Regions from separate parts of the Streptomyces thermospinosisporus genome, predicted to be linked through region 1. Evidence: riboswitches for the same ligand, from Rfam matches in the RefSeq annotation. Region 1 holds a riboswitch; each other region holds the start of a gene.
What was found. A riboswitch is a leader RNA that binds a small molecule or an ion and turns the genes downstream of it on or off. The one in region 1 is predicted to bind cobalamin.
Positions count from the first base shown of each region.

Region 2: another riboswitch for cobalamin. It lies ahead of ABD207_RS30025 (SCO2321 family membrane protein); the one in region 1 lies ahead of ABD207_RS15175 (energy-coupling factor ABC transporter permease).
Region 3: another riboswitch for cobalamin. It lies ahead of ABD207_RS05060 (ribonucleoside-diphosphate reductase subunit alpha); the one in region 1 lies ahead of ABD207_RS15175 (energy-coupling factor ABC transporter permease).
Region 4: another riboswitch for cobalamin. It lies ahead of ABD207_RS14410 (cobalamin biosynthesis protein); the one in region 1 lies ahead of ABD207_RS15175 (energy-coupling factor ABC transporter permease).

Region 1 is NZ_BAAAIZ010000041.1:14,536-21,755, forward strand. Features, by position in the region: gene ABD207_RS15155 (PucR family transcriptional regulator) at 1-697, opposite strand, end outside; gene ABD207_RS15160 (energy-coupling factor ABC transporter ATP-binding protein) at 905-1,750, opposite strand; gene cbiQ (cobalt ECF transporter T component CbiQ) at 1,747-2,496, opposite strand; gene ABD207_RS15170 (energy-coupling factor ABC transporter substrate-binding protein) at 2,503-2,886, opposite strand; gene ABD207_RS15175 (energy-coupling factor ABC transporter permease) at 2,883-3,590, opposite strand; cobalamin riboswitch at 3,621-3,801, opposite strand; partial or broken gene ABD207_RS15180 (beta-ketoacyl synthase N-terminal-like domain-containing protein) at 3,841-4,131, shown strand; gene ABD207_RS15185 (hypothetical protein) at 4,170-4,514, shown strand; gene ABD207_RS15190 (hypothetical protein) at 4,535-5,269, opposite strand; gene ABD207_RS15195 (hypothetical protein) at 5,352-5,495, shown strand; gene ABD207_RS15200 (DUF1330 domain-containing protein) at 5,552-5,899, opposite strand; gene ABD207_RS15205 (PAS domain S-box protein) at 6,139-7,220, shown strand, end outside.
Region 2 is NZ_BAAAIZ010000121.1:3,762-10,981, reverse strand. Features, by position in the region: gene ABD207_RS30045 (ECF transporter S component) at 1-112, opposite strand, end outside; gene ABD207_RS30040 (ABC transporter ATP-binding protein) at 109-1,809, opposite strand; gene ABD207_RS30035 (energy-coupling factor transporter transmembrane component T) at 1,806-2,930, opposite strand; gene ABD207_RS30030 (SCO2322 family protein) at 3,088-3,780, opposite strand; gene ABD207_RS30025 (SCO2321 family membrane protein) at 3,777-5,003, opposite strand; cobalamin riboswitch at 5,124-5,262, opposite strand; gene ABD207_RS30020 (Strvi_7410 family MBL fold metallo-hydrolase) at 5,619-6,701, opposite strand; gene ABD207_RS30015 (aldehyde dehydrogenase) at 6,905-7,220, shown strand, end outside.
Region 3 is NZ_BAAAIZ010000010.1:26,039-33,258, reverse strand. Features, by position in the region: gene ABD207_RS05080 (GntR family transcriptional regulator) at 1-404, shown strand, start outside; gene ABD207_RS05075 (DUF3311 domain-containing protein) at 632-898, shown strand; gene mctP (monocarboxylate uptake permease MctP) at 895-2,523, shown strand; gene ABD207_RS05065 (GNAT family N-acetyltransferase) at 2,652-3,155, shown strand; cobalamin riboswitch at 3,208-3,345, shown strand; gene ABD207_RS05060 (ribonucleoside-diphosphate reductase subunit alpha) at 3,468-5,840, shown strand; gene ABD207_RS05055 (ribonucleotide-diphosphate reductase subunit beta) at 5,903-6,859, shown strand; gene ABD207_RS05050 (hypothetical protein) at 6,931-7,164, opposite strand.
Region 4 is NZ_BAAAIZ010000038.1:89,514-96,733, forward strand. Features, by position in the region: gene cobN (cobaltochelatase subunit CobN) at 1-1,425, opposite strand, end outside; gene ABD207_RS14405 (cobyric acid synthase) at 1,422-2,954, opposite strand; gene ABD207_RS14410 (cobalamin biosynthesis protein) at 2,951-3,892, opposite strand; cobalamin riboswitch at 4,026-4,165, opposite strand; gene ABD207_RS14415 (hypothetical protein) at 4,293-4,514, opposite strand; gene ABD207_RS14420 (inorganic phosphate transporter) at 4,560-5,867, opposite strand; gene ABD207_RS14425 (lysozyme) at 6,045-6,797, opposite strand; gene ABD207_RS14430 (class II aldolase/adducin family protein) at 6,993-7,220, shown strand, end outside.

The DNA of each region.
Region 1 (7,220 bases):
TCTCCAGCGCGCTCAAGGCCTCCTTGTAGGACTGCACCACCCCGCCCGGCCCGCTGTGCGCCCGCCCGATGGCCACCTGGCCGCCGTCGGTGGCGGCGTGCGCCTGCTTGGCGAAGACCGTGAGCATTTCCTTCTGGTGTCCGGGCGCGATGCACAGCAGCCGCCCGTCCTTGGTGCTGAGCAGCACATGGCGGTCGCCGAAACGGGCGATCAGCGCACGCTCCACCTGGCGGGGAACGGCGTCGCCCTCGTCGTAGGCGGCGGGGCCGCGGGCCACCGCCACGGCGTGCGCGTGGGACAGGCGCAGGCCGAAGCGTTCGGCGCGCTCGGCGAGCCGGCCCAGGTCGCTGCGGCCGTAGAGCAGGTCGTCGATGAACTCCCGGCGCGCCGCAACCTCCTGGCGCACCGCCAGCCGCTGGGCGCGCTCGTAGCCCTCGGCGAAGGCGTCCACCGCCTGCTGGACGGCGGCCAGCGCGTCGTCCACCGAAGCATTGCCGCGCGGCCAGGCCGTGCGGGCGGCGGACAGATGGGCGCGGACCAGGGCACGCATCCCGTAGCCGGCCTCCGCGGCCCGCTCGCCCAGCGCCCGGCGGGCGGAGAGCTCGTCCCGGGTCAGGCGCCGGCCGGTGGCGGCCACATCGGCGAGCAGACGGGCGTACCCCTCGAGATACTGCTCCGGAATCTCCCGCTCCACCATGCTCCCCCGGCCCCCCGTGATCCTGACGCCCGTGTGACGCCCCCGGCCTCCCACCGGCAGGCTGACCCTAATGAACTCTGCCGGAATCCGGCAATGCGGCCCGGGCCGGTGAGCGGGCACCATGGGCGCGGGGAGCACGGGGGAGGTTCCGGTTCCCGGCACCGGCAGATGCCGGGAACCGGAGCCGCGCTGCGGAGGGCCCCGCACTCATCGGCCGGTGGCGTGTGCCGCGGCCAGCGCGGCCAGCTCCTCCGGTGTCCGGGGCCCGGCCCCGTCCGCCGGCCACCCGTGCGCACGCAGCAGCTGCCCCACCGCGACCCCCCACGGCAGCCGCAGCCCCGCCTCCGCCAGCAGATCGGCCCGGGCCAGCAGCTCACCGGCCGGACCGGTGCGCACCCCCGACGGGGTGAGCAGCGCGGCGTCGTCGGCCCAGCGCAGCGCGAGGTCCACGTCATGGGTGGCCATCACCACCGTCGTGCCGCCCGCCCGCAGCCGGCCGAGCGTGGCCAGCAGCCTCTCCTGGCCGTCGGGATCGAGACCGGCGGTCGGCTCGTCCAGGATCAGCACCCGGGGCCGCATGGCGACGGCGCCCGCGATCGCGGTCCGCTTGCGCTGCCCGTAGGACAGCAGATGGGTGGGCCGGTCGGCGAGGTGGGAGATGTCGAGGGCGGCCAGCGCCCCGGCCACCCGGGCGCGCACCTCCTCGTCCGGCAGCCCGAGGTTCAGCGGCCCGAACGACACGTCCTGGCCGACGGACGCGGCGAAGAGCTGGTCGTCGGGGTCCTGCACCACCAGCTGCACGGTGGTCCGCAGCCGGGTCAGCCCCTTGCGGTCGTGACGCACCGGCCGGCCCTCGACGGTCAACTCGCCCTCCAGCGGGCGCAGTCCGCCGCTGAGCAGGCGCATCAGCGTGGTCTTGCCGCTGCCGTTGCGCCCCAGCAGCGCCAGCGCGCGGCCCTCGGGGACCTCGAAGTCGAGGCCGCTGAGTACCAGCGGCCCGTCCTCGTAGGCGAACGACGCGCCCCGCAGGGCGACCAGGGCCGGTTCGGTCACGACAGGGGCCTTTCCAGGACGTGGGTGAGGGCGGTCAGCGCCGCCAGCAGGGCGAGGCTCGCGGCCGTGAAGCGGACGGAGACGCGCGCCTCGGGGACCAGCACCCGCAGGGTGCCGTCGTAGCCGCGCCCGGCGAGTCCCGCCTGGAGCCGGGCCGCCCGGTCGAAGGACCGGACGAACGCGGTGGCGCCGAGACCGCCGAGCGAACGCCAGGCGGCCGCGCGGGTGGTGTGCCCCAGCCGGCTCGCCTGCGCCTCCCGGATCCGCCGCACCGAGTCGAGCAGCAGAAAGCTCATGCGGTACGTCACCAGCGCCACGTCCACCAGCGGAGCCGGCACCCCGGCCCGGACCAGGCGGGGCAGCAGATCGGACACGGGGGTGGTGAAGGCGAACAGCAGCACGCCCAGCGAGGCGGCCGAGGTGCGCAGCAGCAACTCCCCGGCGCGCAGCGGCCCGTCGTCGGCGAGCGCCAGGAAACCGCCGGGCCCGCCCACCTGCACCAGCAGGGTGAGCGCCCCGGTGACACAGAAGCCCAGCGGCACCCGGTAGGCGCGCCACAGCCGCCGCGCCGGCACGCCCGCAGGACCCAGCAGCACGGCGAGCGCGGCCGCGATCACCAGCACCGCGCCCGGCCACGGCGGCAGCGAGATCGCCAGCACCGTCAGGCCAAGACCGAGCACCGCCTTGTCCACGGGATGCCGGCGGCGCCAGCGACTGCTGTGCGCCGCCGCGTCGATCGGCAGCACGCCCGGTCAGCTCCGCGGCCGGGACGCGGTCTCGTCGCCGCCGCCCCCGTCGCCCGCGGGCTCGTGCTCCGGTTCGGTGCGGGCCAGCGCCCTGGCCTCGCCCTGGCGGCGGCCCCGCCGCAGACCGAAGTAGTAGGCAAGGACCCCGGCGCCGATCGCGGCCTGCAGGGCGAACAGGGCCGACTCGATCTCGGCGGACGGAGGCTCGTACAGCGGGGAGAACCACGGCTCGTAGCCGGGGTCCAGCTCGGTGATGGCGGTCTCCGCCTCCCCGTCCGCCCCGGCGAACGGCTCCTCCTTGTGGTCGCCGAGCCCGAGCGCCAGCGGCAGCACCGCGAGCGCGGCCACCGCGAGCAGCAGCAGAAGGTTGATCCGGGTGCTGCGCTTCACCGGGCCACCGCCTTCCGCTCCGCGGTGCGGGCGGACCCCGCCCCGGCCACCAGCACGCCCAGCCGGGTCAGTTCGCCCTTGCTGGACTGCACCAGCATCCGCATCACCAGCACGGTCAGCAGCCCCTCGCTGACCGCCAGCGGGATCTGCGTCACCGCGAAGATGGACCCGAACTTGCCGAGCGCGCCCAGGAATCCGCTGCCCGGGTCCGGGAAGGCCAGCGCCAGCTGCACGCTGGTCACGCAGTACGTCGACAGGTCGGCGAGGAACGCGCCGCAGAACACGGCGGCCATCAGCGGCACGTCGCAGCGCCGCAGCAGCCGGTACACGGCGTAACCGGCCCAGGGTCCGACGACCGCCATGGAGAAGACGTTGGCGCCCAGCGTGGTCAGGCCGCCGTGGGCGAGCAGCAGCGACTGGAACAGCAGGGTGATGGTGCCCAGCACCGCCATCACCGGCGGCCGGAACAGGATCGCGCCCAGCCCGGTACCGGTGGGATGGGAGCAACTCCCGGTCACCGAGGGCAGTTTCAGCGCCGACAGAACGAAGGTGAAGGCTCCCGACGCGCCAAGCAGCAGCGTGCTCTCGGGGTGTTCCCTCACTTCACGGATGAGCGACCGGGCTCCGTGGATCACGAACGGCGCGGATGCGGCGCCCCAGGCGACCGCGTGCGCCGGCGGCAGAAAACCCTCGGCTATGTGCATGGCTCAGCAGACCCTCTCCAGCACCTCGTGGATGGTTGACGTGCCTTGGCCGGTCTCCTGGCTGACGGGTACCACCGCCCGTGCTCCGCCTTCCCGGGTCCCAAGACCCAGTGGCTGTCCGTGAGGACCGGAGCCGGACTTCCCGATCACAGTGGCGAGGGCCGCACCGGCATCACACCGGTTTCCCGTCACCAAGGCGTGGTGACAGTAGTTCGCGTCACGGCCCGGTGACAAGCCGCCACCGGGGCGCGTGGAGTTCGCCGGCAGGGCGGGGCTGGCCGCCGACGGCCGCTGCAAGGCGTTCTCCGACGACGCCGACGGCACCGGCTGGTCCGAGCGCGTCGGCGTGCTGGTGCTGCAGCGGCTGTCCGACGCCCGCCGCGAGGGACGCCGGGTGCTGGCCGTGCGGTGCGGCAGCGCCGTCAACCAGGACGGCGAGAGCAACGGCCTCACCGCACCCAACGGCCCCTCCCAGGAACGCGTCATCCGCCACGCCCTCGCCTCCGCCGGGCTCACCCCGGCCGAGGTCGACGCGGTCGATACGGCGACGCCGGAGCGGCCTTCACCCTCTTCATCTCGGTGCTCGGCACCAGCATGGTGCAGCTGTACGGCAGCGAGGAGCTGAAGGCGCGCCATCTGAAGCCCATGGCCGCCGGGGGCACGTTCTGCGCCACCCTGGGGAGCGAACGGGCCGCCGGCATCGAACTCGGCCGCATCGAGCCCGTGGTGTCCGAGGAGGGCGGCGAACTGGTCGTCACCGGGGAGAAGTCCCCCGGGGGTGCCCAGAGGACGCCCAGGGAGGCGCACTCGGGGTCCGGGATCCACCAGCGGGCGACGTGCCCGTCCTGCCCCGGCACGGCGGGCGAGACTGAAAAGGTCCCGGCGAGTGCAGGAAGCGCCGTCGCACCGCTGCCGCGTCCGTGACAGGTTGCTGCCGCCGCCCGTCAGGCGCAGCCGTGGCGCCAGTTCCAGCCGGCGAAGGTGTGCCGCGCCTCCACGTCGAAGCGGCATGAGGCGGTGCCGTCGGCGGCGAGGTCCACGTAGGAGTGATGGGTGTTGGCGTACCAGGAGCCGGTCGGGTCGAAGATGCCCCGGTAGCCGAAGTCCGCGTGCGCCTCGGTGCGGGAGACCGCGCAGTCGGCGCTGCAGTCGGTGTCGCTGCGGGCCGAGACCAGCGACCAGCCGGCGTTCCACGGCTCGCGGTTGAACTGCTGGGTGGCCCCGGTCGAAGCGGCCGCGACCCGGCTGCCGCCGGTGGTCCACTCGGAGGCCGTGTACAGGCCGGTCATCCGGATGTTGCAGCAGTCGTACATCTCGTTCCAGCTCGACACCCGGTGAGTGCCGTCCGCCTTCGCGCCGGACGTCGCCTTCGCGCCGGACGTCGCCTTCGCGCCGGACGCTGCCTTCTTCGTGCCGGACGCCGCCGCCATGGTCCGGGCCGCCGCGCCCTCGGCCTTGCCGGCCGGCACCATCCGCACCGTGCCGTACCGGGCCGTGCAGACCGCGCCGATCGACACCTCCCGCTCCACCGCCATCCCCGCGGGCGGCACCGGCAGTGAGCCCGTCAGCCGCAGCGTGCCGCAGGACCGCTCGGTGGGCCGTGCCTCGTCGCCGCCGGCCGCCCGTGCGGCGGGCGCCATAACGGTGAGCACGGCGGCGAGCATCGTGCCGAGAGCCATTCGGATACGCAATTCCCGTTCCTTTCAGAAAAGTTCGACGCGGACCATTCCGGAAGGAAAACGCACCGCCCTGTTCCGCAGCGTGCCGGACGGCCGGCGGGTGCTGAACGTCCTCGACAACGCCCGCTCGTTCTCCCAGATCCGCCCGCTGCTGCCGGGCACCCCCCGCTGCTGCGTCCTGGTCACCAGCCGCGGCAGCACGGGCGGGCAACGGCATGGCCGGTGACTACGCCCTCGTGCCCCTCCAGCTCGGCGACCGGGACCGCCTCACCCGGTGTCGTCTCACCCGACGTCGAGGCTCTCCCGCACGGCCTGGGCCGTGACCTTCGGGTCGTAGTCCTCGGGGACGCCCTCGACCAGGACGATGTCGGCCTCGCTGTGCCGGGTGCGCAGCGGGGCGATCTCCCGGTAGGCGGGGGAGCTCCACCACGCCCGCGCCTCGGCGATCCCCGGAAAGGCGATCATCACGACATTCCCGGGCCAGTCCCCCTCCACCACCTCGTGCTGCCTGCCGTGCACCAGGAAACGACCGCCGTACGGCTCGAAGGTGCCCTGGATGCGCTCGATGTACTCGGCGACGTCCGCATGCGGCGTGACCCGGTGCAGCCGGGCGATGGCGTAGGCGGTCATGGTGCCCCTCCGGTCGATCGGTCGGTCGGAATCCGTATGCCGCCGATCATGGCAGCAACCGCACAGGCGGTCGATTACCTTTCGGGTCATGGACCCCGAGTGACCATTCGCTGCCCCCGCCGCTCACCGAACCGTCAGGTTCGGCCCCATAGCGACAGTTGGCGACAAGCCCGCGTGGCCGGCGTCCGTGCGCGCTGGGATGGGCCCTTACCACTGGCGGCAGCACGGCTGGGTCCGACATGAAGAACAAGACCGACGCGACGGCCATCTGTCCCGTCGCCGCCCGGGAACCGGGCACCCAGGTGATCCCCGCGCAGCCCGGCGCGCCGGGAACCGCGGAGGAGCGTTTCCGCGGGCTGCTGGAAGCGGCACCGGACGCCATGGTCATCGTCGACGACACGGGAACCATCAAGCTGGTCAACGCCCAGACCGAGGCGCTCTTCGGCTACCGGCGCGAGGAACTCCTCGGCCAGTCCGTCGAACTGCTCGTCCCGCACCGGCTGCGCGGTCACCACACGCAGCACCGCAGCGCTTACGCCGCGAACCGGCAGGTCCGTCCCATGGGGGCCGGGCTGGACCTGTACGGACTGCGCCGGGACGGCAGCGAGTTCCCGGTCGAGATCAGCCTCAGCCCCCTGGAGACCACCGAAGGGCTGCTCGTGTCGGCCGCCGTGCGCGACGTCAGCGACCGCAAGGCCGCCGAGGAGCGCATCAGCGAACTGGCCTCGCTGGTGGAGTCCTCCCAGGACGCCATCCTCGCCAAGACGCTCGACGGGTACATCACCTACTGGAACACGGCCGCCCAGCGGCTGTACGGATACACGGCCGCCGAGGCGACGGGCCGGCATGTGTCCCTGCTCGCCCCGGACGACCGGCACGAGGAGGTCACCGCGCTGCTCAGCCGCCTGCGGCGCGGTGAGAAGGTGGAGCACTTCGAGACCCTGCGCGTCACCAAGAGCGGCGCCCTGCTGGACGTCGACGTCACCGTGTGGCCGCGGCGGGCCCCGGACGGCACGGTCATCGGCGCCTGCGCCATCGTCCGCGACATCAGCGACCGCAAGCGGGCCGAGGCGAAGCTGACCGAGCTGTACGAACAGCAGCGCCATGTCGCCCTCACCCTGCAGCGCAGCCTGATGGGCACGCCGCCCGCCGTCCCCGAACTCGTCACCGCCAGCCGCTACCGGCCCGCCACCCAGGGCGCCGGGGTGGGCGGCGACTGGTTCGACCTCGTCCCGCTCGGCGCCGGCCGGGTCGGTGTCCTGATCGGCGATGTGATGGGCCGCGGCCTGGAGGCGGCCGCCGTGATGGGTCAACTGCGCTC
Region 2 (7,220 bases), on a different contig from region 1:
GCGGTGCGAGGAACGGCCAGCCGAAGGCGACCACGCCCACCGCGCTCACCAGGGCGAGGGCGGCGAGCGAGCGCGGGCCGAGACGGACGGCCCGGGCCTGCCGGACAGTCATCGACGGACCTCCTGTGCCAGCGCCTCCCGTACCTGGCCCACCGTGAGCCAGCGCTGCGGGGCGAGGATCTTGGCGACCTGCGGCGCGAACGACGGTGAGGCGGTGACCACCTCCGCCGCCGGACCGTCCGCGATCACCTCGCCCTCGGCGATCAGCACGACCCGGTCGGCGAGTTCCGCGGCCAGCTCCACATCATGGGTGGCCAGCACGATGGCGTGACCCTCCGTGGCCAGGCCTTGCAGGAGCGTGACCAGGCGGGCCTTGGCCGCGTAGTCGAGGCCGCGGGTCGGCTCGTCCAGCAGGAGCAGCGGGGGGCGTGCGGTGAGGACCACCGCGAGGGCGAGGGTCAGGCGCTGGCCCTCGGAGAGGTCCCGGGGGTGGGTGGCGTCGTCGATCCCCGGCAGCAGCTCGGACAGCAGCGCCCGGCAGGTGCCGGGCTCCGCGTCCGCGTCCCGGTCGGCGGCGGCGCACTCGGCGGCCACCGTGTCGGAGTACAGCAGATCGCACGGCTCCTGCGGGACCAGGCCGACGCGGCGCACCAGATCGCGCGGGCGCGTCCGGTGCGGGACGGCGCCCGCGCTGCGGACCGAGCCGGCGGACGGGGCGACCAGCCCCACCAGCGCGCCCAGCAGGGTCGACTTCCCGGCGCCGTTGCGCCCCATCAGGGCGACGGTCTCTCCGGGTGCGACGGTGAGGTCGATGTGGCGCAGGGCCTGCACGCGACCCCGGCGGACGGCGAGCGCGCGCACCTCGGCGACGGGTGGCCCGGATGTACGGGCGTCGGTGTGTGACTCGGGGGTGCTGCGACGGAACAGGCCCCGGCGGGCGGAGGATGTCGGCGTCTGCGGGGCGGCCTCGCGCGGCGGTTGTTGCTGCTGCCGGCCGGCGAGGCGTTCGCGGAGCGGGGCCGCGCGGCGGCGGGCGTCGCGGACCGTCAGCGGCAGCGGAGACCAGCCGGCAAGGCGGCCGAGCTCCACCACCGGAGGGCAGACGGGGGAGACCGCCATCACCTCCTGCGGCGTGCCCAGCAGCGGCGGCTCGCCCGGAGCGGGCAGCAGGACGACCTGGTCGGCGTACTGGATCACCCGCTCAAGGCGGTGCTCGGCCATGAGGACCGTCGTACCGAGGTCGTGGACCAGCCGCTGCAGGACGGCGAGGACCTCCTCGGCCGCGGCCGGGTCGAGGGCGGAGGTCGGCTCGTCGAGCACCAGCACCCGGGGGTGCGGGGTGAGGACCGAGCCGATGGCGACGCGCTGCTGCTGGCCGCCGGAGAGCGTGGCGAGGGGACGGTCGCGCAGCCCGGCCAGGCCCAGCACGTCCAGGGTCTCCTCGACCCGGCGCCGCATCACCTCGGGCGGCAGGCCCAGCGACTCCATGCCGTAGGCGAGTTCGTCCTCCACGGTGTCCGTGACGAAGTGGGAGAGCGGGTCCTGGCCCACCGTGCCGACCACGTCGGCGAGTTCGCGCGGCTTGTGGGTGCGGGTGTCACGGCCGGCGACGGTGACCCTGCCGTGCAGGGTGCCGCCGGTGAAGTGCGGGACCAGGCCGCCGACCGCGCCCAGCACGGTCGACTTGCCGACGCCGGACGGCCCGGCCAGCAGCACGAGTTCCCCCTCGGGGACCTCGAAGTCGACGCCCCGGACGGTGGGTTCGTCCGCCCCGTCGTAGGTCACCGACACGTTCTCGAAGCGGATCACGACGGCTCCTCGCGGCTGTCCTGGTGAGGTGCGGGGGCGATGAAGGCGGGCAGCAGGCCGATCAGCACGGCCGCCGCCGGCCACAGGGGAAGCGCCGGGGCGACCAGCGGGACCACACCCGGGTGCAGCGCCGCCGGATCGCGGACGGCGGCCAGCGCCGTCACGGCCGCGACGGCGGCGCCGGAGGCGGCGACCAGCCAGGCCCGCGCGTCCCACCGGTCCGGGCGGTACCGGGTGCGCAGCGAGCGCCGGCCGCCCAGCCACAGCCCCGCCAGCGCGGCGGCGAGCCCGCCGAGCAGCAGGGGCACGCCGTAGCCGGCGCCCGCCGCGGAGAGCAGACCGTACGTCCCCGCGCAGACGCCGAGCAGACCGCCGAGGGTGAGCGCGGCGGTGGTCCGGCGGACGGCGGGCGGGACCTGCGCGGTGCGGCCGTAGCCTCGGGCGTCCATGGCGGCGGCGAGCGCCACGGAGCGTTCCAGCGCGCCCTCCAGCACGGGCAGGGCCACCTGCGCCAGGCCCCGGAGTCCCTTGTCCGGACGCCCCCGCAGGCGCCGGGCGGCGCGCAGCCGCTGGACGTCGGCGATGAGATGCGGCGCGAAGGTGAGCGCCACGACCACGGCCACGCCCGTCTCGTAGAGCGCGCCGGGCAGGGACTTCAGCAGCCGGGAGGGGTTGGCCAGGGAGTTCGCGGCGCCCACGCAGACCAGCAGGGCGGCGAGCCGGAGGCCGTCGTAGAGCGCGAAGGTGAGCGCCTCGGCGGTGACCTTGCCGCCGAGGCGGATGCCCTGCGCCCAGTCGGGCAGCGGGACTTCGGGCAGGGCGAGGATCACATGCGTGCCGGGGATCGGCGAGCCGAGGACGGTCGCGAACACGAGGCGGACGAGGAGGACGGCGAGCGCCAGCTTGACGAACACCCCGTAGGAGCGGGCCCAGGGCGCGTCGGGGCGGCGGGTGGCCACGACGTACGCGGAGACGGCGATGAGGAGGCCCAGCAGGAGCGGGTTGGTGGTGCGGGTGGCCGCGGTGCCGAGGGCCAGCGACCACAGCCACCAGGCGCCGGGGTGCAGCGCGTCCGGCCGGCCGCGGCGGGCGGTGGGCGTGCCGGTCCGTGACGGGCTCATCTCCGCGTCGGGCTGCGCCGGACCGGTCCCGGCCTCCGCCCGCGCCGGACCGGTCCCCGCGCTCTCACGGGGGGACTTGGCCGGCTCACCGCTCGCGGAGGTGCCCCGGAGGCCCTCGCGGCGTCCGGCGAGGGGCGAGGGCCCGCTGCGGGGCGTGCTATCGGCCATGCCTGCGTCGGGCCTGCCAGAGGGCGGCACCGGCCAGCAGCACCACGACCGCGGCACCGCCGATCAGCCCCAGCGAAGGCCCGCCGTCAGAGGCGGACTTGGCGGACTTCTCCTTCTCCGCGGACTGCTCCCGGGCCTGCTCCTCGTCCGCCGAGGCGTCGTCCGGAGCCTTGCCGGACACCTGCTCCCCGCAGCCCTTCGCCGGATAGCCGGCGATCGCGCACAGCAACGCCTTGGCGTCGTAGCGCAGGGGTTCGGCGACGGCCGCCAGCGCGTCGGAGGTCGTCGCGTCCTCGGGGACCCGGGCGCAGGCCGTGCGGTTGGCGGGCGGACGCTCGCCCGAGGGAGCGTCGGCCCGCGTGCCGAAGTCGAGGACCAGGGCCACGCGCTTGGTGCCGTCCTTCGGCGGGGTCTTGGCGCAGATGGTGCCGAAGTCGGCGGTGCCGCGCGGCTTCGCCGCGTCACCGGAGTCCTCGCTGACGGAGAAGCGGAAGCCCTGGACATCGCCGTCGTAGGGGCGGGCGGTGGACGGGCCCTGGGTGGCGTACGTCCACTGCTCGCCCTCGCGCTCCCAGAACGACCAGTAGCGGTACCCGGCGGCCTGCGCCTGGCCCGCTCCCGCCGGCACCGGCAGGAGCGCGGCCAGGAAGGCCAGGAACAGCACGAGCGTTCTGCGGGTCACGGCTGCTGCCTCTTCCTGCGGCCGCTGAACAGGAAGCCGATGCCGATACCGGCGACCAGGCACACGCCGACGTACCACCAGACGCCGAAGCCGGAGTCCGAGTCGGATTCGGCGTCGGAGGCGGCGGCCTTCTGCTTCTCCTTCTCGTTCTCCTTCTCGGCGGCGGGGCCGGTCGCGGCCAGCTTCTTCACCAGGTCCGTCCCGCCGAAGGCGCGCGGGTCGGCGCCGGTGGCGTGGGCGGCGAGGATCAGCTGGGCGTAGGCGGCGGGGCCGCTCTGCGCCGCCCAGCCGGCGGCGTTCTTCTCCAGCCAGGCCAGGGACTTCTTCGCCGGCTCCATCGCGCCCAGCGCGGCGAGGGCGACCACCGCGTCCGCGGTGTTGCCGTGGTCGGGCTGCTCGGAGCCGCCCAGCGAGGAGACCAGATGGCCGTCCTCGGCCAGCTCGTCCTTCAGGTACGCCCCGCCGTTCACCGCGGCCTGCCCGGGGCCGCCGGCCTTCTCGCAGGCGAGCTCAGGAGTGCCCGTCTTCGCGGGCTCGACCACCAGACCCTTGCCGAGCAGGCCGAGCACGCCCGCCGCCGTGGCGTCGGCGTTGGCGATCAGCTTGCCCTTCTTGTCCGGCTGGAAGGCGAACGCGCCCGCCCCGTCGCCCTTGCAGGGCAGCGCCAGCTTCAGCAGGGCGTCGTAGGGGGACTTGCCGTCCTTCGTCACCTGGGCCGGCTTCTCGCCGGTGGCGGCGAGCGCACCGATGACGACGGAGGTGGAGTTGGCGTCGCTCGGGCCGCCCGCGGTGTAGCCCCAGCCGCCGTCCTCGTTCTGTATGGACTTGAGCCAGTCGACGGCCTTGCCGGTCGCCTTGTGGTGCCCGCCGAGCGCGGCCAGGGCCTGGACGGCGGCGGCCGTCTGGTTGGTGTCGACGGGGGTCTTGGCGTCGCAGGCGCGCGAAGTGTCGGCGCGGTACGGGGCGAAGGAGCCGTCGGCGCACTGCTGGCCGGTCAGCCAGTCCACGGCCGCCTTCGGCGGCTTCACGCCGGCCGTGTCCTGGGCGAGCAGCGCCAGCGACTGGCGCCAGACGCCGTCGTACTGCGGGTCGCCGTCGCCGTACAGGGCGGCGGGGAGGGCCTTGGACGGCTCGGGGGACGGGGACGAGTCGGCGGCGGCCGGGGTGGCGGCGCCGATCACGGCGACGGCGGCCAGGACCGCGGCGCAGCGGCGGACGTTCATGATCGGCGGGTGCCTCTCTCCCTTGATGCCGGTGCAGGGGGCGGGCGGCAGGGGAGACCCCGGCGGCTCGGCCCCGTATACCTCGACGGTGCCGTGCTCCGGCGGACTGCCGGGCACGAGAGCCGGTCACGATCCGTGCGGGGCATTCCGGCTGACCGTCCTCCGGGGACGGATCACGGTTGCGGGTCAGCGCCGGAATTGCACCGGCTTCCCCCCGTACGGCGTGAAGCGACGCCGCCACTTTACCCGCACGTAGTCAGGGGGCAGGGTGGGGTGCCTCACCTCACGATCCCGTGCGGTCCGGGTCACGCGGCTCGTCTCGCGCGGTCCGGGTCACGCGGCTCGTCTCGCGCGGTCCGGGTCACGCGGCTCGTCTCGCGCGGTCCGGGTCACGCGGCTCGTCTCGCGCGGTCCGGGGCACGCGGCTCGTCTCGCGCGGTCCGGGTCACGCGGCTCGTCTCGCGCGGTCCGGGGCACGCGGCTCGTCTCGCGCGGTCCGGGGCACGCGGCTCGTCTCGCGCGGTCCGGGTCACGCGGCTCGTCTCGCGCGGTCCGGGTCACGCGGCTCGTCCCACACACACTCGGGCCAATGTCGCCAACTCCCGGCATTCCAGGTCATACCGCCGCGTAGGTCACCGGGCCGCTGCCCGGGACCGCCTCCGCCCGGCCGAGCTTCACCAGGTGGCGCAGATGGGACTCGGCCTCCGCGACGGCGATGGTGCGGGAGGTGTGCGGGATGTCGTCCCAGGGGCGGTTCCAGGTCATGCGCTCCGCCAGCTGCCAGGGGGTGAGCGGGGTGGCGAGCAGGGCCAGCAGGCCGGTGAGGCGGGAGGCGTGGTGGGCGCGCAGGGCGGCGACGCGGGCGGGGGCGTCGGTGAAGGGGTGCTGGTGGGCGGGGAGGATCTCGGCGGGGGTGAGACGGGCGACGCGTTCCAGGGAGTCGAGGTAGTCGCCGAGGGGATCGGTCGGGGTGGTGTCGTCGGGGTCCTCGTAGAGGCCGATGTGCGGGGTGATGCCGGGCAGCAGATGGTCGCCGGAGAAGAGACGGCCGTTGCCCGGGAGCCGGGCCGGATGCTCCTCCTCCAGGTGCAGGCAGACGTGACCGGGGGTGTGGCCCGGCGTCCACACGGCGCGCAGCCGGCGGCCCGGCAGGTCGAGCAGTTCGCCGGGGACGATCTCGCGGTCGGGGAGCGCGGGGGAGAGGGCGGGGAGGGCGCGGCGGCCCAGGGCCGCGCGCAGCGGCGCCAGATGGCTCTCGGGGGCGCCGGCGGCGGCGAGCCGGTCGGCCATGTAGGTCAGCCAGCGCTCGGGCGGGGCCTCGCGGGTGCGGCGGACGACGTCGATGTCCGCCGGGTGCATGGCGATCCAGGCGCCGGAGGCCTCGCGTACCCGGCCGGACAGGCCGTGGTGGTCGGGGTGGTGGTGGGTGACGACCACGCCGTGGATCTCGGAGACGGAGGTGCCGCAGGCGGTCAGGCCCTCGGTGAGGGTGGTCCACGCCTCGGGGTCGTCCCAGCCGGTGTCGATCAGCACCGGGCCCGCGTCGGTGTCGAGGACGTGGACCAGGGTGTGGCCGAGGGGGTTGTCCGGGATGGGGACCCGCAGCGAACGGACGCCCCCGCCATGGTCGTAGACCCCTGTCTGCGTCTGCGGCTGCCTCTGCGGTTGCGGCTGCGGCTGCGGTTGCGTATGGGCCATGGGCTCCCCCGATCGCCGGACCGGACTCCGGCCAGGTCACTATAACTAGAACGCGTTTCGACAGTAGCCCCGGACGACTTTCCTTCGGCCTTTCCGTTCCGGCCGCCCGCTGCAAGGCCCGTGGACTGTGCTGACCGGAACTGGTATCAGTGCCAGTATCTGATGGAGCGTCAGAAGCAGCGGCTTCGGGGAGGCGGCCGGCCATGACCGGGCTCGTGGAACACGGACAGCTGTTCATCGGCGGGGAGTTGACCGACCCCCAGGGCCGCGAGGTCATCGAGGTGATCTCCCCGCACACCGAGGAGGTCATCGGGCGCGTGCCGCACGCCTCGGCCGCAGACGTCGACCGCGCCGTGGTGGCGGCCCGGCGGGCGTTCGACGAGGGCCCCTGGCCACGTACGAGTCTCGCGGAGCGCATCGAGGTCGTCACCCGGATCAAGGACGGCATCGCAGCCCGCCATGAGGAGATCGCCCGCGTCGTCTCCTCCCAGAACGGCTCCCCCTACTCCTGGAGCGTGC
Region 3 (7,220 bases), on a different contig from region 1:
CCGACGACCGGCTGGCCGAGCTGCTGGACATCGCGCCCGGCGGCCGGGTGCTGCGCATCGAGCGGCTCCGGATGGCCAACGGCGAGCCCATGGCCATCGAGATCACCCATCTGAGCGCCAAGCGCTTCCCGGCGCTGCGCCGCAGCCTGGCGAAGTACTCCTCGCTCTACACGGCCCTCGCCGAGGTCTACGACGTGCATCTGGCGGAGGCCGAGGAGACCATCGAGACCTCGCTGGCCACCCCGCGCGAGGCCGGCCTGCTGGGCACCGATGTGGGCCTGCCGATGCTGATGCTCTCGAGGCACTCGCTGGACCGTGACGGCAAGCCGGTGGAGTGGGTGCGCTCGGTGTACCGGGGCGACCGGTACAAGTTCGTCGCCCGGCTCAAGCGCCCTCAGGAGTGAGCGGTCCGCTGCGGTCCCGCGCGCTCTCGGCGGGGCCGTCCGCGGTCCTCGGCGGGCCACCCATTCCCGGCAAATCGGACGGTTGACAGAGATTTCGTTGCTGTTGTTTTGCGGTTGAGCGGCGCTCGCATACCGCTGAGCGGACGCGGGGTTCCTGACCTGGTGCGCCTGACCTAGATTTCCTGCGCATTGCCAGCCGGTGAACCGTGAGGGGACAGGAGCCGCAGATGTCGCAAGCCCCAGTTACCGGCAGGGAACCGGTGGTGACGCCCGTGCGCGTCGTCATCGGTCTCTGCCTCGTCGCACCGTTCGTCGCCATGCTGTGGGTCGGCTCGTACGCCAAGACCGACCCGGTGCTGATCGGCATCCCGTTCTTCTACTGGTACCAGATGCTGTGGGTGCTGATCTCGACCACGCTGACGATGGTCGCCTACAAGCTCTGGCAGCGTGACCAGCGTGCCCGCAAGGCCTCGAAGGGCGGTGCGGAGCAGTGAACGAGGACGTCAACGTCGTAGCGCTCGCCGTCTTCATCTTCTTCTTCGTGCTGGTCACGGTCATGGGCTTCCTGGCCGCGCGCTGGCGCAGGGCGGCGAACGAGCACACCCTGGACGAATGGGGCCTGGGCGGACGGTCGTTCGGTACCTGGGTGACCTGGTTCCTGCTGGGCGGTGACCTGTACACCGCGTACACCTTCGTGGCCGTCCCGGCGGCGATCTACGCGGCAGGCGCGGCGGGCTTCTTCGCGGTGCCGTACACGATCCTGGTGTATCCGCTGATCTTCACCTTCCTGCCCCGCCTGTGGTCGGTGTCGCACAAGCACGGCTATGTGACCACCTCCGACTTCGTGCGCGGCCGCTTCGGCTCGAAGGGGCTGTCGCTTGCGGTGGCGGTCACCGGCATCCTGGCGACGATGCCGTACATCGCGCTGCAGCTGGTCGGCATCCAGGCCGTGCTCGACGTGATGGGCGTCGGCGGCGGCGAGAGCACCAACTGGTTCATCAAGGACCTGCCGCTGCTGATCGCCTTCGGTGTGCTGGCCGCGTACACCTACTCGTCCGGTCTGCGGGCGCCCGCGCTGATCGCGTTCGTCAAGGACACGCTGATCTACGTGGTGATCGCGGTGGCGATCATCTACATCCCGATCAAGCTGGGCGGGTTCGACGACATCTTCGCCAGCGCGACCAAGGCCTTCGGCGAGACCAACCCGGCCACCGGCCAGCCGCGCGGTGCGCTGGTGCCGGGCGACGCGGGCCAGTGGACGTACGCGACACTGGCGTTCGGCTCGGCGCTGGCGCTGTTCATGTACCCGCACTCGATCACGGCGACGCTGTCCTCGCGCAGCCGTGAGGTGATCCGCCGCAACACCACGATCCTGCCGCTGTACTCCCTGATGCTGGGCCTGCTGGCGCTGCTCGGCTTCATGGCGATCGCGGCCGGGGTGAAGGTGCAGAACGGCCAGCTGGCGATCCCGCAGCTGTTCGAGAACATGTTCCCGGACTGGTTCGCGGGCGTGGCCTTCGCGGCCATCGGCATCGGCGCGCTGGTGCCGGCGGCGATCATGTCGATCGCGGCGGCGAACCTGTTCACCCGCAACATCTACAAGGACTTCATCAAGCCCGACGCCACGCCCAAGGACGAGACGCGGGTGTCCAAGCTGGTCTCGCTGCTGGTGAAGGTGGGTGCGCTGGTCTTCGTCCTGACCATGGACAAGACGGTGGCGATCAACTTCCAGCTGCTGGGCGGCATCTGGATCCTGCAGACCTTCCCGGCGCTGGTGGGCGGCCTGTTCACCCGCTGGTTCCACCGGTGGGCGCTGCTGGCCGGCTGGGCGGTCGGCATGATCTACGGCACGGCCGCCGCGTACGGGGTGTCCTCGCCGACGCAGAAGCACTTCGGCGGCAGCGCGGACGAGATCCCGGGCATCGGCGAGATCGGGTACATCGGTCTCACCGCCTTTGTGATCAACGTGCTGGTGACGGTGGTGCTGACCTTCGTGTTCAAGGCGGTCAAGGCGCCCGAGGGCAACGACGAGACCCAGCCGTCGGACTACACGGCGGACGCGGGCGACCCCGGTGTCCAGGTGGAGCTGCCGCCGGCCACCGCGGCCGCCGAGCACTGACGCGCTGACGCACTGACGCACTGACGCTCTGATGCGCTGAGCGCGGTTCCCGCGCCGTCGTGGGCCGGGCACGGGCCGCCGGAGAGATCCGGCGGCCCGTTGTCGTACCCGTGCGGCAGACTCGGCCCATGGACATCGTCATCAGGCCGGTGCAGACCGAGGAGTACGAGGAGCTGGGGGAGATCACCGCCCGGGCCTATCTCGACGACGGGCTGCTGGACTTCGGGGAGAGCGACTCCTACCTGGGCGAGCTGCGGGACGTGGCCAAGCGGGCGGCGGCCGCCGAGGTGCTGGTCGCCGAGGAGCGGGGGCGGCTGCTGGGCGGGGTGACCTTCGTGCCGGACGGAGGGCCGATGGCGGACATCGCCGGGCCGGGCGAGGCCGAGATACGGATGCTCGCGGTGGACCGGGCCGGCCGGGGGCGGGGCGCCGGGGAGGCCCTGGTGCGCGCCTGTGTGGAGCGGGCGCGGGCGCTCGGGTGCGAGCGGATGGTGCTGTCCACGCAGGCGTCGATGCATGCGGCGCACCGCATCTACGAACGGCTCGGGTTCGTCCGCACCCCCGAGCGGGACTGGAACCCGGTCCCGCACCTGGACGACCTCACGCTGCTCACCTATGAACTGACGCTCTGACAGCATCGCGGCACAACATATGGGGGTGCTCTCACCACCCGGCACAAGATGTATGCTCATGCTCGCTGTCGCCGCAGGGGAATCCGGTGCGAATCCGGAACTGTCCCGCAACGGTGTACTCGTGCGTGCCCGCATCTCGTGTGCGTGCCACGGGCCAAGTCCGAGGACCTGCCGGCAGTGCGCCCGGCCGTCCGGTCGGGTGCCCTGACGTCCGGGCCTCGCGGAATGGGCCGGTGGACGCGGCGCCGCGTGCGCTCGTGAGCTGCCTCCTTCCCTCGACGAGGCCCCTGTGCCGAGCGAGGGAGACCCCACGTGACCATCGCGCCAGCCGATCCGGCTTCAGCGATCGACGTGACCGAGGCGGGCGACGGCCCCGGTGCCGCGCTGCTGCGGACCCTGACCGAGCTGACCGCCGACCTGCCCGACGCCGACCCCGGCCGGGTGGCCGCCGCCGCGCTGCGCGGCCGCTCCGCCCGCGCCGACGAGGCGGAGCTGCGGGAGCTGGCCACCGAGGCGGCGGCCGGGCTGATCTCCGAGGACCCCGCCTACTCCCGGCTCGCCGCCCGGCTGCTGACCATCGGCATCCGCGCCGAGGCCGCCTCCCAGGGCGTCACCTCGTTCACCACCTCCGTCGCGACCGGTCACCGCGAGGGCCTCATCGCGGACCGGACCGCCGCGTTCGTCCGGCTGCACGCCGAGCGCCTGGACGCGCTGATCGACACCGGCGCCGACGACCGCTTCGGCTACTTCGGCCTGCGCACCCTGCACAGCCGCTATCTGCTGCGGCACCCGATCACCCGCAAAGTGATCGAGACGCCCCAGCACTTCCTGCTGCGGGTGGCCGCCGGTCTCGCCGAGGACGACACCGTCCGCGCGCTGGAGGAGGTCGCGGCGCTGTACCGGCTGATGAGCCGGCTGGACTATCTGCCCTCCTCCCCCACGCTGTTCAACTCCGGCACCCGTCACCCGCAGATGTCCTCCTGCTACCTGCTGGACTCCCCCAAGGACGAGCTGGACTCCATCTACGACCGCTACCACCAGGTGGCCCGCCTGTCGAAGCACGCCGGCGGCATCGGGCTGTCGTACTCCCGCATCCGCTCCCGGGGTTCGCTGATCCGGGGCACCAACGGGCACTCCAACGGCATCGTGCCGTTCCTGAAGACGCTGGACGCCTCGGTGGCCGCGGTGAACCAGGGCGGCCGGCGCAAGGGCGCGGCGGCGGTGTACCTGGAGACCTGGCACTCGGACATCGAGGAGTTCCTGGAGCTGCGCGACAACACCGGTGAGGACGCCCGGCGCACGCACAATCTGAACCTGGCGCACTGGGTGCCGGACGAGTTCATGCGGCGGGTCAGCGCCGACGAGCAGTGGTCGCTGTTCTCGCCCTCGGACGTGCCCGAGCTGGTCGACCTGTGGGGCGAGGAGTTCGACGCGGCGTACCGCAAGGCGGAGGCGGCGGGCCTGGCGAGGAAGACCCTGCCCGCGCGTGAGCTGTACGGGCGGATGATGCGCACCCTGGCGCAGACCGGCAACGGCTGGATGACCTTCAAGGACGCCGCCAACCGCACCGCCAACCAGACCGCCGAGCCCGGCCAGGTGATCCACTCCTCCAACCTCTGCACGGAGATCCTGGAGGTCACCAGCGACGGCGAGACGGCGGTGTGCAACCTCGGGTCGGTCAACCTCGGCGCGTTCGCCGACCCGGCGACGAGGGACATCGACTGGCAGCGGCTGGACGAGACCGTGCGCACGGCCGTGACCTTCCTCGACCGGGTCGTCGACATCAACTTCTACCCGACCGAGCAGGCGGGCCGCTCCAACGCCAAGTGGCGGCCGGTGGGCCTCGGTGCGATGGGGCTGCAGGACGTCTTCTTCAAGCTGCGGCTGCCCTTCGACTCCCCGGAGGCGAAGGCGCTGTCCACGAAAATCGCCGAGCGGATCATGCTCGCCGCCTACGAGGCCTCCGCCGATCTGGCCGAGCGCAACGGGCCGCTGCCGGCCTGGGAGAAGACCCGCACGGCCCGGGGTGTGCTGCATCCCGACCACTACGACGTCGAGTTCGCCTGGCCGGAGCGCTGGGCGGCGCTGCGGGAGCGGATCGCCTCCACCGGCCTGCGCAACTCGCTGCTGCTTGCGATCGCGCCGACCGCCACCATCGCCTCCATCGCGGGCGTCTACGAGTGCATCGAGCCGCAGGTGTCCAACCTGTTCAAGCGCGAGACGCTCTCCGGTGAGTTCCTCCAGGTCAACTCGTACCTGGTCGATGACCTCAAGCGGCTCGGGGTGTGGGACGCGCGCACCCGGGAGGCGCTGCGCGAGGCGAACGGCTCGGTGCAGGGCTTCGCATGGATCCCCGAGGACGTGCGGCGGCTGTACCGCACGGCCTGGGAGATCCCGCAGCGCGGTCTGATCGACATGGCCGCCGCCCGCACCCCGTTCCTGGACCAGTCCCAGTCCCTGAACCTGTTCATGGAGACGCCGACCATCGGCAAGCTCTCCTCGATGTACGCGTACGCCTGGAAATCGGGCCTGAAGACGACGTACTACCTGCGTTCGCGCCCGGCGACCCGGATCGCCCGCGCGGCCCGCGCGCAGCAGCCCACCGTCCCCGCGCAGACCACCGCCGATCCCGAGGCGGTCGCCTGCTCCCTGGAGAACCCCGAGTCCTGCGAGGCATGCCAGTGACCACCAGCACCACCCGTCCCCAGAACCTGCTCGACCCCGGCTTCGAGCTGACGCTGCGGCCGATGCGGTACCCCGACTTCTACGAGCGCTACCGGGACGCCATCAAGAACACCTGGACCGTGGAGGAGGTCGACCTCCACTCCGACGTGGCCGACCTCGCCAGGCTCAGCCCGTCCGAGCAGCATCTGATCGGCAGGCTGGTGGCGTTCTTCGCCACCGGCGACTCGATCGTGGCGAACAACCTGGTGCTGACGCTGTACAAGCACATCAACTCGCCCGAGGCGCGGCTGTATCTGAGCCGTCAGCTGTTCGAGGAGGCCGTTCACGTCCAGTTCTATCTGACGCTGCTGGACACCTATCTGCCCGACCCGGACGACCGGGCCGCCGCCTTCGCGGCCGTGGAGAACATCCCGTCGATCCGGGAGAAGGCCGGGTTCTGCTTCAAGTGGATGGACTCGGTGGAGGAGATCGACCGGCTGCGCACCAGGGAGGACCGCCGCCGGTTCCTGCTCAACCTGATCTGCTTCGCGGCGTGCATCGAGGGCCTGTTCTTCTACGGGGCCTTCGCCTACGTGTACTGGTTCCGCAGCCGGGGCCTGCTGCACGGGCTGGCGACCGGCACCAACTGGGTGTTCCGCGACGAGACGATGCACATGTCGTTCGCCTTCGACGTGGTCGACACCGTGCGCAAGGAGGAGCCGGAGCTCTTCGACGAGGAGCTGGGCCGGCAGGTGACCGACATGCTGCGCGAGGCGGTCGAGGCGGAGCTGCAGTTCGCCCGTGACCTGTGCGGCGACGGGCTGCCGGGGATGAACACCGAGTCGATGCGGCAGTACCTGGAGTGCGTAGCCGACCAGCGGCTGACCCGGCTGGGCTTCGCCCCCGTCTACGGCTCGGAGAACCCGTTCTCGTTCATGGAGCTGCAGGGGGTGCAGGAGCTGACGAACTTCTTCGAGCGGCGCCCGTCCGCGTACCAGGTCGCCGTGGAGGGCACGGTCGACCTGGACGAGGACTTCTAGGAGCCCCTAGGAGACCTCCCCGGTCTCCGGGAAGGCTCTTCGGCCGGTGTCCGTCCGGGTGCCACCTCGTCTCACGCCGCTCGCGCGGTGTGCTGCGAGGTGGCGTCACGGCGCGACGTGTGGCCGGCGGAGGCCGACGTGTGGCCGGCGGGGGCACGGGGCGTGACCCGTGTCGTGTCCCTTGCGGTCCCGGCCTGCCGGAGCTGACGGTCGATCCTCCGCTCGTGCGCGATGCCGATCGCGGCGGGGAGGATCATCAGGGCGAACAGGGCGAGAACGACGAGCATTCCGATCAGTGCTTCCATGTGTGCCGTATCCATGGACACCACTGTCGCGCCAGACACTCCTTACAAACAGTGGC
Region 4 (7,220 bases), on a different contig from region 1:
GTAGATCGCGATGGGGTTCTCCCCGAAGCCGCGCGGCGGCTGGATCATCACGACCACGTTCCCGAACTGCAGGGCCGCCAGCACGATGTCGTCACCGTCGACATAGAGCGAGCCCGGCGGTTCGCCCCATGCCTCGGTCATCGCCTCCCGCAGCTCGGGGTCGAGCTTGTCGAACCAGGCCCGGTAGTCGGCCAGCGGCACTCGTGCAGGAGCGGCGGCCAGCTGCTCCTCGGTCAGCCACTCCACGTCGTGCCCGCCGGCCTCGATCAGCCGGTGGATCAGCTCGTCGCCGCCGGACGGGTAGTCGGTGAGCGAGTAGCCGGCGTCGCGGAGCGCGTCCAGGACGCGTACGGCCGAGGCGGGGGTGTCCAGGCCGACCGCGTTGCCGACCCGGGAGTGCTTGGTCGGGTAGGCGGTGAAGACCAGTGCCAGCTTCTTCTCGGCGTTCGGCTTGTGCCGCAGCGCCGCATGGCGCACGGCGATCCCGGCGACCCGCGCGGCCCGCTCCGGGTCGGCGACGTACACCGGTACGTCGTCCGGGCCCTGCTCCTTGAAGGAGAACGGCACGGTGATCAGCCGTCCGTCGAACTCCGGGATGGCGACCTGCATCGCCGCGTCCATGGGGGACAGCGCGGCGTCCGACTCCTCCCAGGCGGCGCGCGGGGAGGTCAGGCACAGTCCTTGCAGCACGGGGATGTTGAGGTCGGCGAGGGCGCCGATGTCCCAGGTCTCTTCGTCGCCGCCGGCGGACGCCTGCGAGGCGTGGGTGCCGCCGGCGGCGAGCACGGTGGCGACCAGCGCGTCGGCCTTCGACAGCAGCGTGTACAGCTCCGGGTCCGCGCCGCGCAGTGAACCGCAGTACACGGGAAGGGCGTTGGCGCCGCGGGCCTCGATCGCGTCGCACAGGGTGTCGACGAAAGCGGTGTTGCCGCTCAGCTCGTGCGCCCGGTAGAAGAGCACGCCGACGGTCGGGCGGCCGTCGAGCAGGGGGCGTTCGCCGTGCACGCCGAAGGCGGGCATCTTCCGTGGCTCGTCGAAGCCCTCGCCGGTGAGCAGCACGGTGTCGGACAGAAAGCGGGCCAGCTGGGTGAGGTTGTCCGGCCCGCCCTCGACCAGGTAGCGCAGCGCCTCGGCCACCACACCGGCGGGCACCGTCGACTCGGCCATCAGCTCGGCGTCGGGCACGGCCTCTCCGCCGAGCAGCACGGCCGGGACGCCCGAGGCCTTCACCGCGGCCAGCCCGTCCTCCCAGGCCCGCTTGCCGCCGAGCAGCCGCACCACGGCGATGTCCGCGCCGTCCAGCAGCGCGGGCAGCTCGTCGGTGACGTCCACGCGGGTCGGGTTGCCGATCCGGTACTCGGCGTCGCTGGCCCGCGCCGCCAGCAGATCGGTGTCGGCGGTCGACAACAACAACACAGTGCTCATGCGGGCGCTCCCGGTGGGATGAAGGGCAGTCCTTGCGGCGCGCCGGACTCGATGAGCCGCCACAGCGCGTCCGTGTCCGCGTGCTGTTCGATCAGGTCGCCGAGCCGGTCCAGCTGCTGTTCGCGCAGCTCGGCGAAGGAGGTGTCGGGGGCCGGTGTGAAGCGGCGGCCCGCGGCGGCGGCCACCTCGCGCAGGAACGCACGCCGGAAGCCGTCCGACTCCAGCGAGCCGTGCCAGTGGGTGCCCCAGGTGTGCCCGACCCGGCAGCCGTCCAGGCTGTGTCCATGGTCATCGGAGATGAACGTCTCACCACCGAGGACTTCGGCGATGCCGTGGTGGATCTCGTAGCCCTCGACGCGTTCTCCGAGGGCCTGGCCGGCGGGCCGGGTAAGGGTCTTCTCGCGGGCGAACCGCACCCGTACCGGCAGGATCCCGAGCCCGGTCACCCGGCCCCGGCGGCTCTCCACCTCGTCCTCGATGTGCTCGCCGAGGATCTGGAAGCCGCCGCAGATGCCGAGCACGGGACGTCCCTCGGCCGCCCGGCGCACCAGCGCCTCCGCCAGGCCCCGTTCGCGCAGCCACTCAAGCGCCCGCACCGTGCCGCGGGTTCCGGGGACCACCACCAGGTCGGCGTCCGCCAGCTCCTCGGGACGGTCCACGAACCGCACCACGACGCCCGGTTCGGCGGCGAGCGCGTCCACGTCGGTGAAGTTGGACATCAGCGGCACCGCGCACACCGCGACCCGCAGCACGTCCTCGCCGACCGGCGCGGCCACCTGCGACTCGCGCACCGCGCCGCGCAGCGAGACCCGCAGCCCGTCCTCCTCGTCGATGCCGAGCCCGTGCCGGAACGGCAGCACCCCGTAGGTGCGCCGCCCGGTGAGGCCGTGCAGCATGTCGAGGCCCGGCTGAAGCAGCGACACGTCGCCGCGGAACTTGTTCACCAGGAAGCCGGCGACCAGCTTCTGGTCCTCGCGGGAGAGCAGGGCGACGGTGCCGAAGAAGGAGGCGAAGACACCGCCGCGGTCGATGTCGCCGACGACCAGCACGGGGAGCTGCGCGCCCCGCGCGATCCCCATGTTCACGATGTCGGTCCGGCGCAGATTGATCTCCGCCGGGCTGCCCGCCCCCTCACAGATCACCGCGTCATACGTGCCCCGCAACTGCGCAAGGCAGTCCAGCACGGTGCCCAGCAGCCGCTGTTGGCGTCCGCCGTGGTAGCCGCGTGCGCTCAGCTCGCCGACCGGCTTGCCGAGCAGCACCACCTGGCTGCTCTGCTCCCCGCCGGGCTTGAGCAGCACCGGGTTCATCAGCGCCGTGGGCTCCAGCCGGCAGGCCTGCGCCTGCATGGCCTGCGCCCGGCCGATCTCGGCGCCCTCCCGGGTCACGAACGAGTTCAGCGACATGTTCTGCGCCTTGAACGGCGCCACCTTGACGCCCTGACGGACCAGCCAGCGGCAGATGCCGGCGGTCACCACGCTCTTGCCGGCGTCCGAGGTGGTCCCGGCGACCAGCAGCCCACCGTTCATGCGCCCCGCCCCTTCATGAGCCTGCGCGCCAGGGCGCCTACGCCCAGCGCGAGCCAGCCGACCCTTCGGGAGAGCCGTACCGCCCGTTCGATGTCGGGCACGGTCACCGCGCGCCCCTGCCCGTTGAGCACCGGCCGGTGCTCGATGCGCCCGCCGTAGGAGAGGGTTCCGCCGAGCCGCACACCCAGCGCGCCGGCGAACGAGGCCTCCACGGGGCCCGCGTTGGGGCTCGGGTGCTCGGCGGCGTCCGCCCGCCAGGCCCGCACCGCGCCCTTCGGGTCGGGCCCGGCGAGCGCGGCCAGGACGGCGGTCAGCCGCGCGCCCGGCCAGCCCGCCAGGTCGTCGAGCCGGGCCGACGCCCAGCCGTAGCGGCGGTAGCGCGGCGACTTGTGGCCGACCATGGCGTCCAGCGTGTTGACGGCGCGGAAGCCGAGCAGCCCCGGCACCCCGCCGACGGCGCCCCACACCAGGGCGCCGACCACCGCGTCGGAGGTGTTCTCGGCGACGGACTCCACCACGGCGCGGGCGATGCCGTCGGCGTCCAGCGCCTGCGCGTCCCGCCCGCACAGATGCGGCAGCCGTGCCCGGGCCGCCTCCAGGTCACCGGCCTGAAGGGCACGGGCGATGGTGCGGGCCTCCCGGGCGAGCGAGGTGCCGCCCACCACGGCCCAGGTGGCGACGCCGGTCAGGGCGAGGGAGGCGGCGGGGGAGCGGCGGACGCAGCGGGCGGCCAGGCCGCCGAGGGCGACCGTCCCGCCGACGCAGACGGCGGTGTGCACGGCGCCCCAGCCGCGATGGTCCCGCCACAGCACACGTTCCACGGCAGCCGCGGCCCGCCCGAAAGCGGCGACCGGATGCCCGCGGCGGGGATCGCCGAGCAGCAGGTCGCCGAGGAGGCCGGCGGCGGCGCCGTACGCGAACACGCGATCGGCACCCATGGGTTCAGCCGGTGACGGATCCGGTGGGAATGCTCCGGGGTGCCCCGGTACGGGGCCGTGCGTCGCTGATCGACCTCAACAGGCAGCCGCGCATGGCGATATATGTCCTCACTCAGGGTGTCCGCGCCCTGGTTCGACGAGACCGGCGGTGAGAGTTCCTGGCTCCCGGGGTTGTTCACCCCGGTGACAGTGGCGGGACCGCGCCGGACTTCCACCGGCTTCCTCTCCTGCCGCCGCACTTGGCTCCGGCAGTCCACCACGCCCCCGGAAGGGCCGTCAACTTGCCGTTGACCTGCGAGGCTGAAGTGTGCTGAGGCCCACAGAGGGATTCGGGTGGGGGAGCGCGAAAGGGTGGTGCGAGGCATCGCCTCGCACCACCCTCCGGAAACGCTCGCGGGGATCAGGCCATGATCAGGTAGATCCCGTAGCCCACCGCCGCCGCGCAGGCGGCGAAGCAGGCGTAGGCACCGGTGAGCGCCAGGGCCGCGGACCGGCCCTGCTCGGCGGCCCGTTCACGGCGGGACAGGCCGGTGATGCCGAGCGTGAACAGCGCCACCAGCGCCACCGTGACCACGAGGCTGACGCCGAAGACGGAACCGAGGGCCGCCCAGTCGATCTTCATTGTTCTGCTGCTTTCCTTCGTGAGCCCGGGTGAGGGACGGGGCGGTCAGACGGTGGTCTTCGCCGGCGGGTTGGCCGGGTCGGCGGGCGCCGGAGCCGCGGGCGCCGGAGCGGTGGGCGCCGGAGCGGTGGGGGCAGGAGCGGTGGGGGCCGGGACGGTGGCCGTCAGCTCCTCCTCGAGGGCGCCGGTGGGCGGCGGGGTGACGGCGGCGATGGCCTGGTTCACCACGCCGGCCGGCTCCTCGGCCGGGGTCTCGGGGTCGTTGACGTTGGTGTGGTCGACCACCTCGCGCCGGGAGATCTTCCAGATGGCCGCGCTGGAGGCGACCAGGAAGACGGCCACCAGGGCGGTGCCCCAGTCGCCGAAGCCGCACACCCACTCGGCGAGCGCGGCGACGAGCGCGGCGGCCGGCAGCGTCAGGCCCCAGGCGACGAACATCCGGGTGGCGGTCGACCAGCGGACCACGCCGCCCTTGCGGCCGAGGCCCGCGCCCATGACCGAGCCGGAGACGGAGTGCGTGGTGGACAGGGAGAAGCCGAGGTGGGAGGAGGCCAGGATGACCGTGGCGGCGCTGGTCTGGGCGGCGAAGCCCTGCTGCGGCTGAAGGTCGGTCAGGCCCTTGCCCATGGTGCGGATGATGCGCCAGCCGCCGAGGTAGGTGCCCAGCGCGATGGCCACGCCCGCGGAGAGGATGACCCACAGCGGCGGGTCGGAGTCGGGAGCGAGGGCGCCGCCGGCGATCAGAGCGAGGGTGATGATGCCCATCGTCTTCTGGGCGTCGTTGGTGCCGTGGGCCAGGGAGACCAGGCCGGCGGAGGCGATCTGCCCGGCCCGGTAGCCCTTCTCGGCGGCCTTGCCGTCGGCCTTCCGGCCGAGGCGGTAGGTCAGCCGGGCGGCGAGCATCGCGGCGATGCCGGCCACCAGCGGGGCGGCGAGCGCCGGGATCAGCACCTTGGTGACCAGCACGCCGCCGTGCACCGCGCCGATTCCGGCGGTGGCGACGGTGGCGCCGATCAGACCGCCCATCAGGGCGTGCGAGGAGCTGGACGGCAGACCGACCAGCCAGGTGAGGAGGTTCCAGAGGATCGCGCCGACCAGGGCGGCGAAGATGACCTCGGGACGGATGCCGGTCTCGTCGACGAGACCCTTGGAGATCGTGTTGGCGACCTCCACCGAGAGAAATGCACCGACAAGGTTGAGGACGGCGGACATGGCCACTGCCGCCTTGGGCCTCATCGCACCGGTCGAAATGGTCGTTGCCATCGCGTTCGCGGTGTCGTGGAAACCGTTCGTGAAATCGAACGCGAGTGCGGTCACCACCACAATCGCGAGGATCAGCGAGAAGCTTTCCATTTACCCAGGCAATCGTTCGAGGTCATTGGCTGGTCGAACGTAGGTAACCAGGGTGAACGGAAGATGAACTGGGAGGGGCACGGCGGTGACCGGAAGAGGCGGCTGTTGTTCCGCCGGACGGCGGGGCCGGACCCGTACGGTACGCCCGGCCCCGCGACGGCACGGCGAGACGGCTGCTCAGCGCCCCCGCGCCAGTGCCTTCAGCCGGCCGAGCGACCCGTTGAAGTAATTCTGGTCACCCGGAAGAGTGCCGCTGTTGTCGTACTGCCAGAACGTCCACGACGACCAGCCCGCCGGCAGCGCACCCGGTCCCGACCTGCTGTAACGGGCGATCCACAGCGGGTGGTCCCGGCCGAAGGCGGGGCTGTTGCCGGTGCAGGTCCGCCGCCAGTGGGTGGTGGTGTAGATCACAGGTCGGCGGCCGGTGCGCCGGTGGACCTCGTTGCTGAACGAGCGGATCCAGGCGGTCATCCGGGCCTTGCTCAGCCCGTAGCACTTCTCCTTGCGGTCGTACGGGTTGTACTCGATGTCGAGAGCGGGCGGCAGCGTGCGCCCGTCGGCTCTCCAGGCGCCCCCGTTGCGTACGAACCAGGCCGCCTGGGCCCGGCCCGAGGACCGGTCCGGCAGTGCGAAGTGATAGGCGCCGCGGATCAGCCCGGCCCTGCGGGAGCCGTCGTACTGCTGCCGGAAGTGCGGATTGCGGTAGGTGGTGGACTCGGTCGCCTTGACGTAGACGAACCGGGCGCCCTTGGACCTCGCCTTCTGCCAGTTCACGCTCTTCTGGTGCGACGAGACGTCGTGCCCCTTCGGGCGGCTCGCCGAGACGGCCGGCGCCTCGGCGAGGACGGTCCCGCCGAGCGCCAGAGCGGCCACGGAGGCGGTGAGGAGCCTGCGGCGGCGACGGGACGCCGGCATGCGATCACGGGCCATTGCTTCCCCCCGGATATGGCGATGTGCACGTGAACGCCTCGACGCTACTGGAAGATCGTTGAATGCGGGACGATCTCCGGCCAAGGTGATCCCGCTGGTCGATATGGGGGATATGCACCCTTACGGAAGGTCGCATTCCGTCCTAAAGTGCCCTGGCTCACAAGGGCCCCGGAGGGCTCCTGGCAGGATCACGGCATGGCTGAGCAGCGGGACGACCGGCGTGACGCCAGTGGCGTCGGAAACGGTGCGGGGGGTGTGGGGGAATCGCGAAGGCGGCGTGTGAGCGAGGATGAGGCGCGCGCCTGGGTCGACCTGGTGGACACCGCGCGCCGGACCGCCGCCGAGGGTCTGGTCGTCGGCACCTCCGGCAATGTCTCGGTGCGCGTCGGGGAAACGGTCCTGGTCACGCCGTCCGGAGTGCCC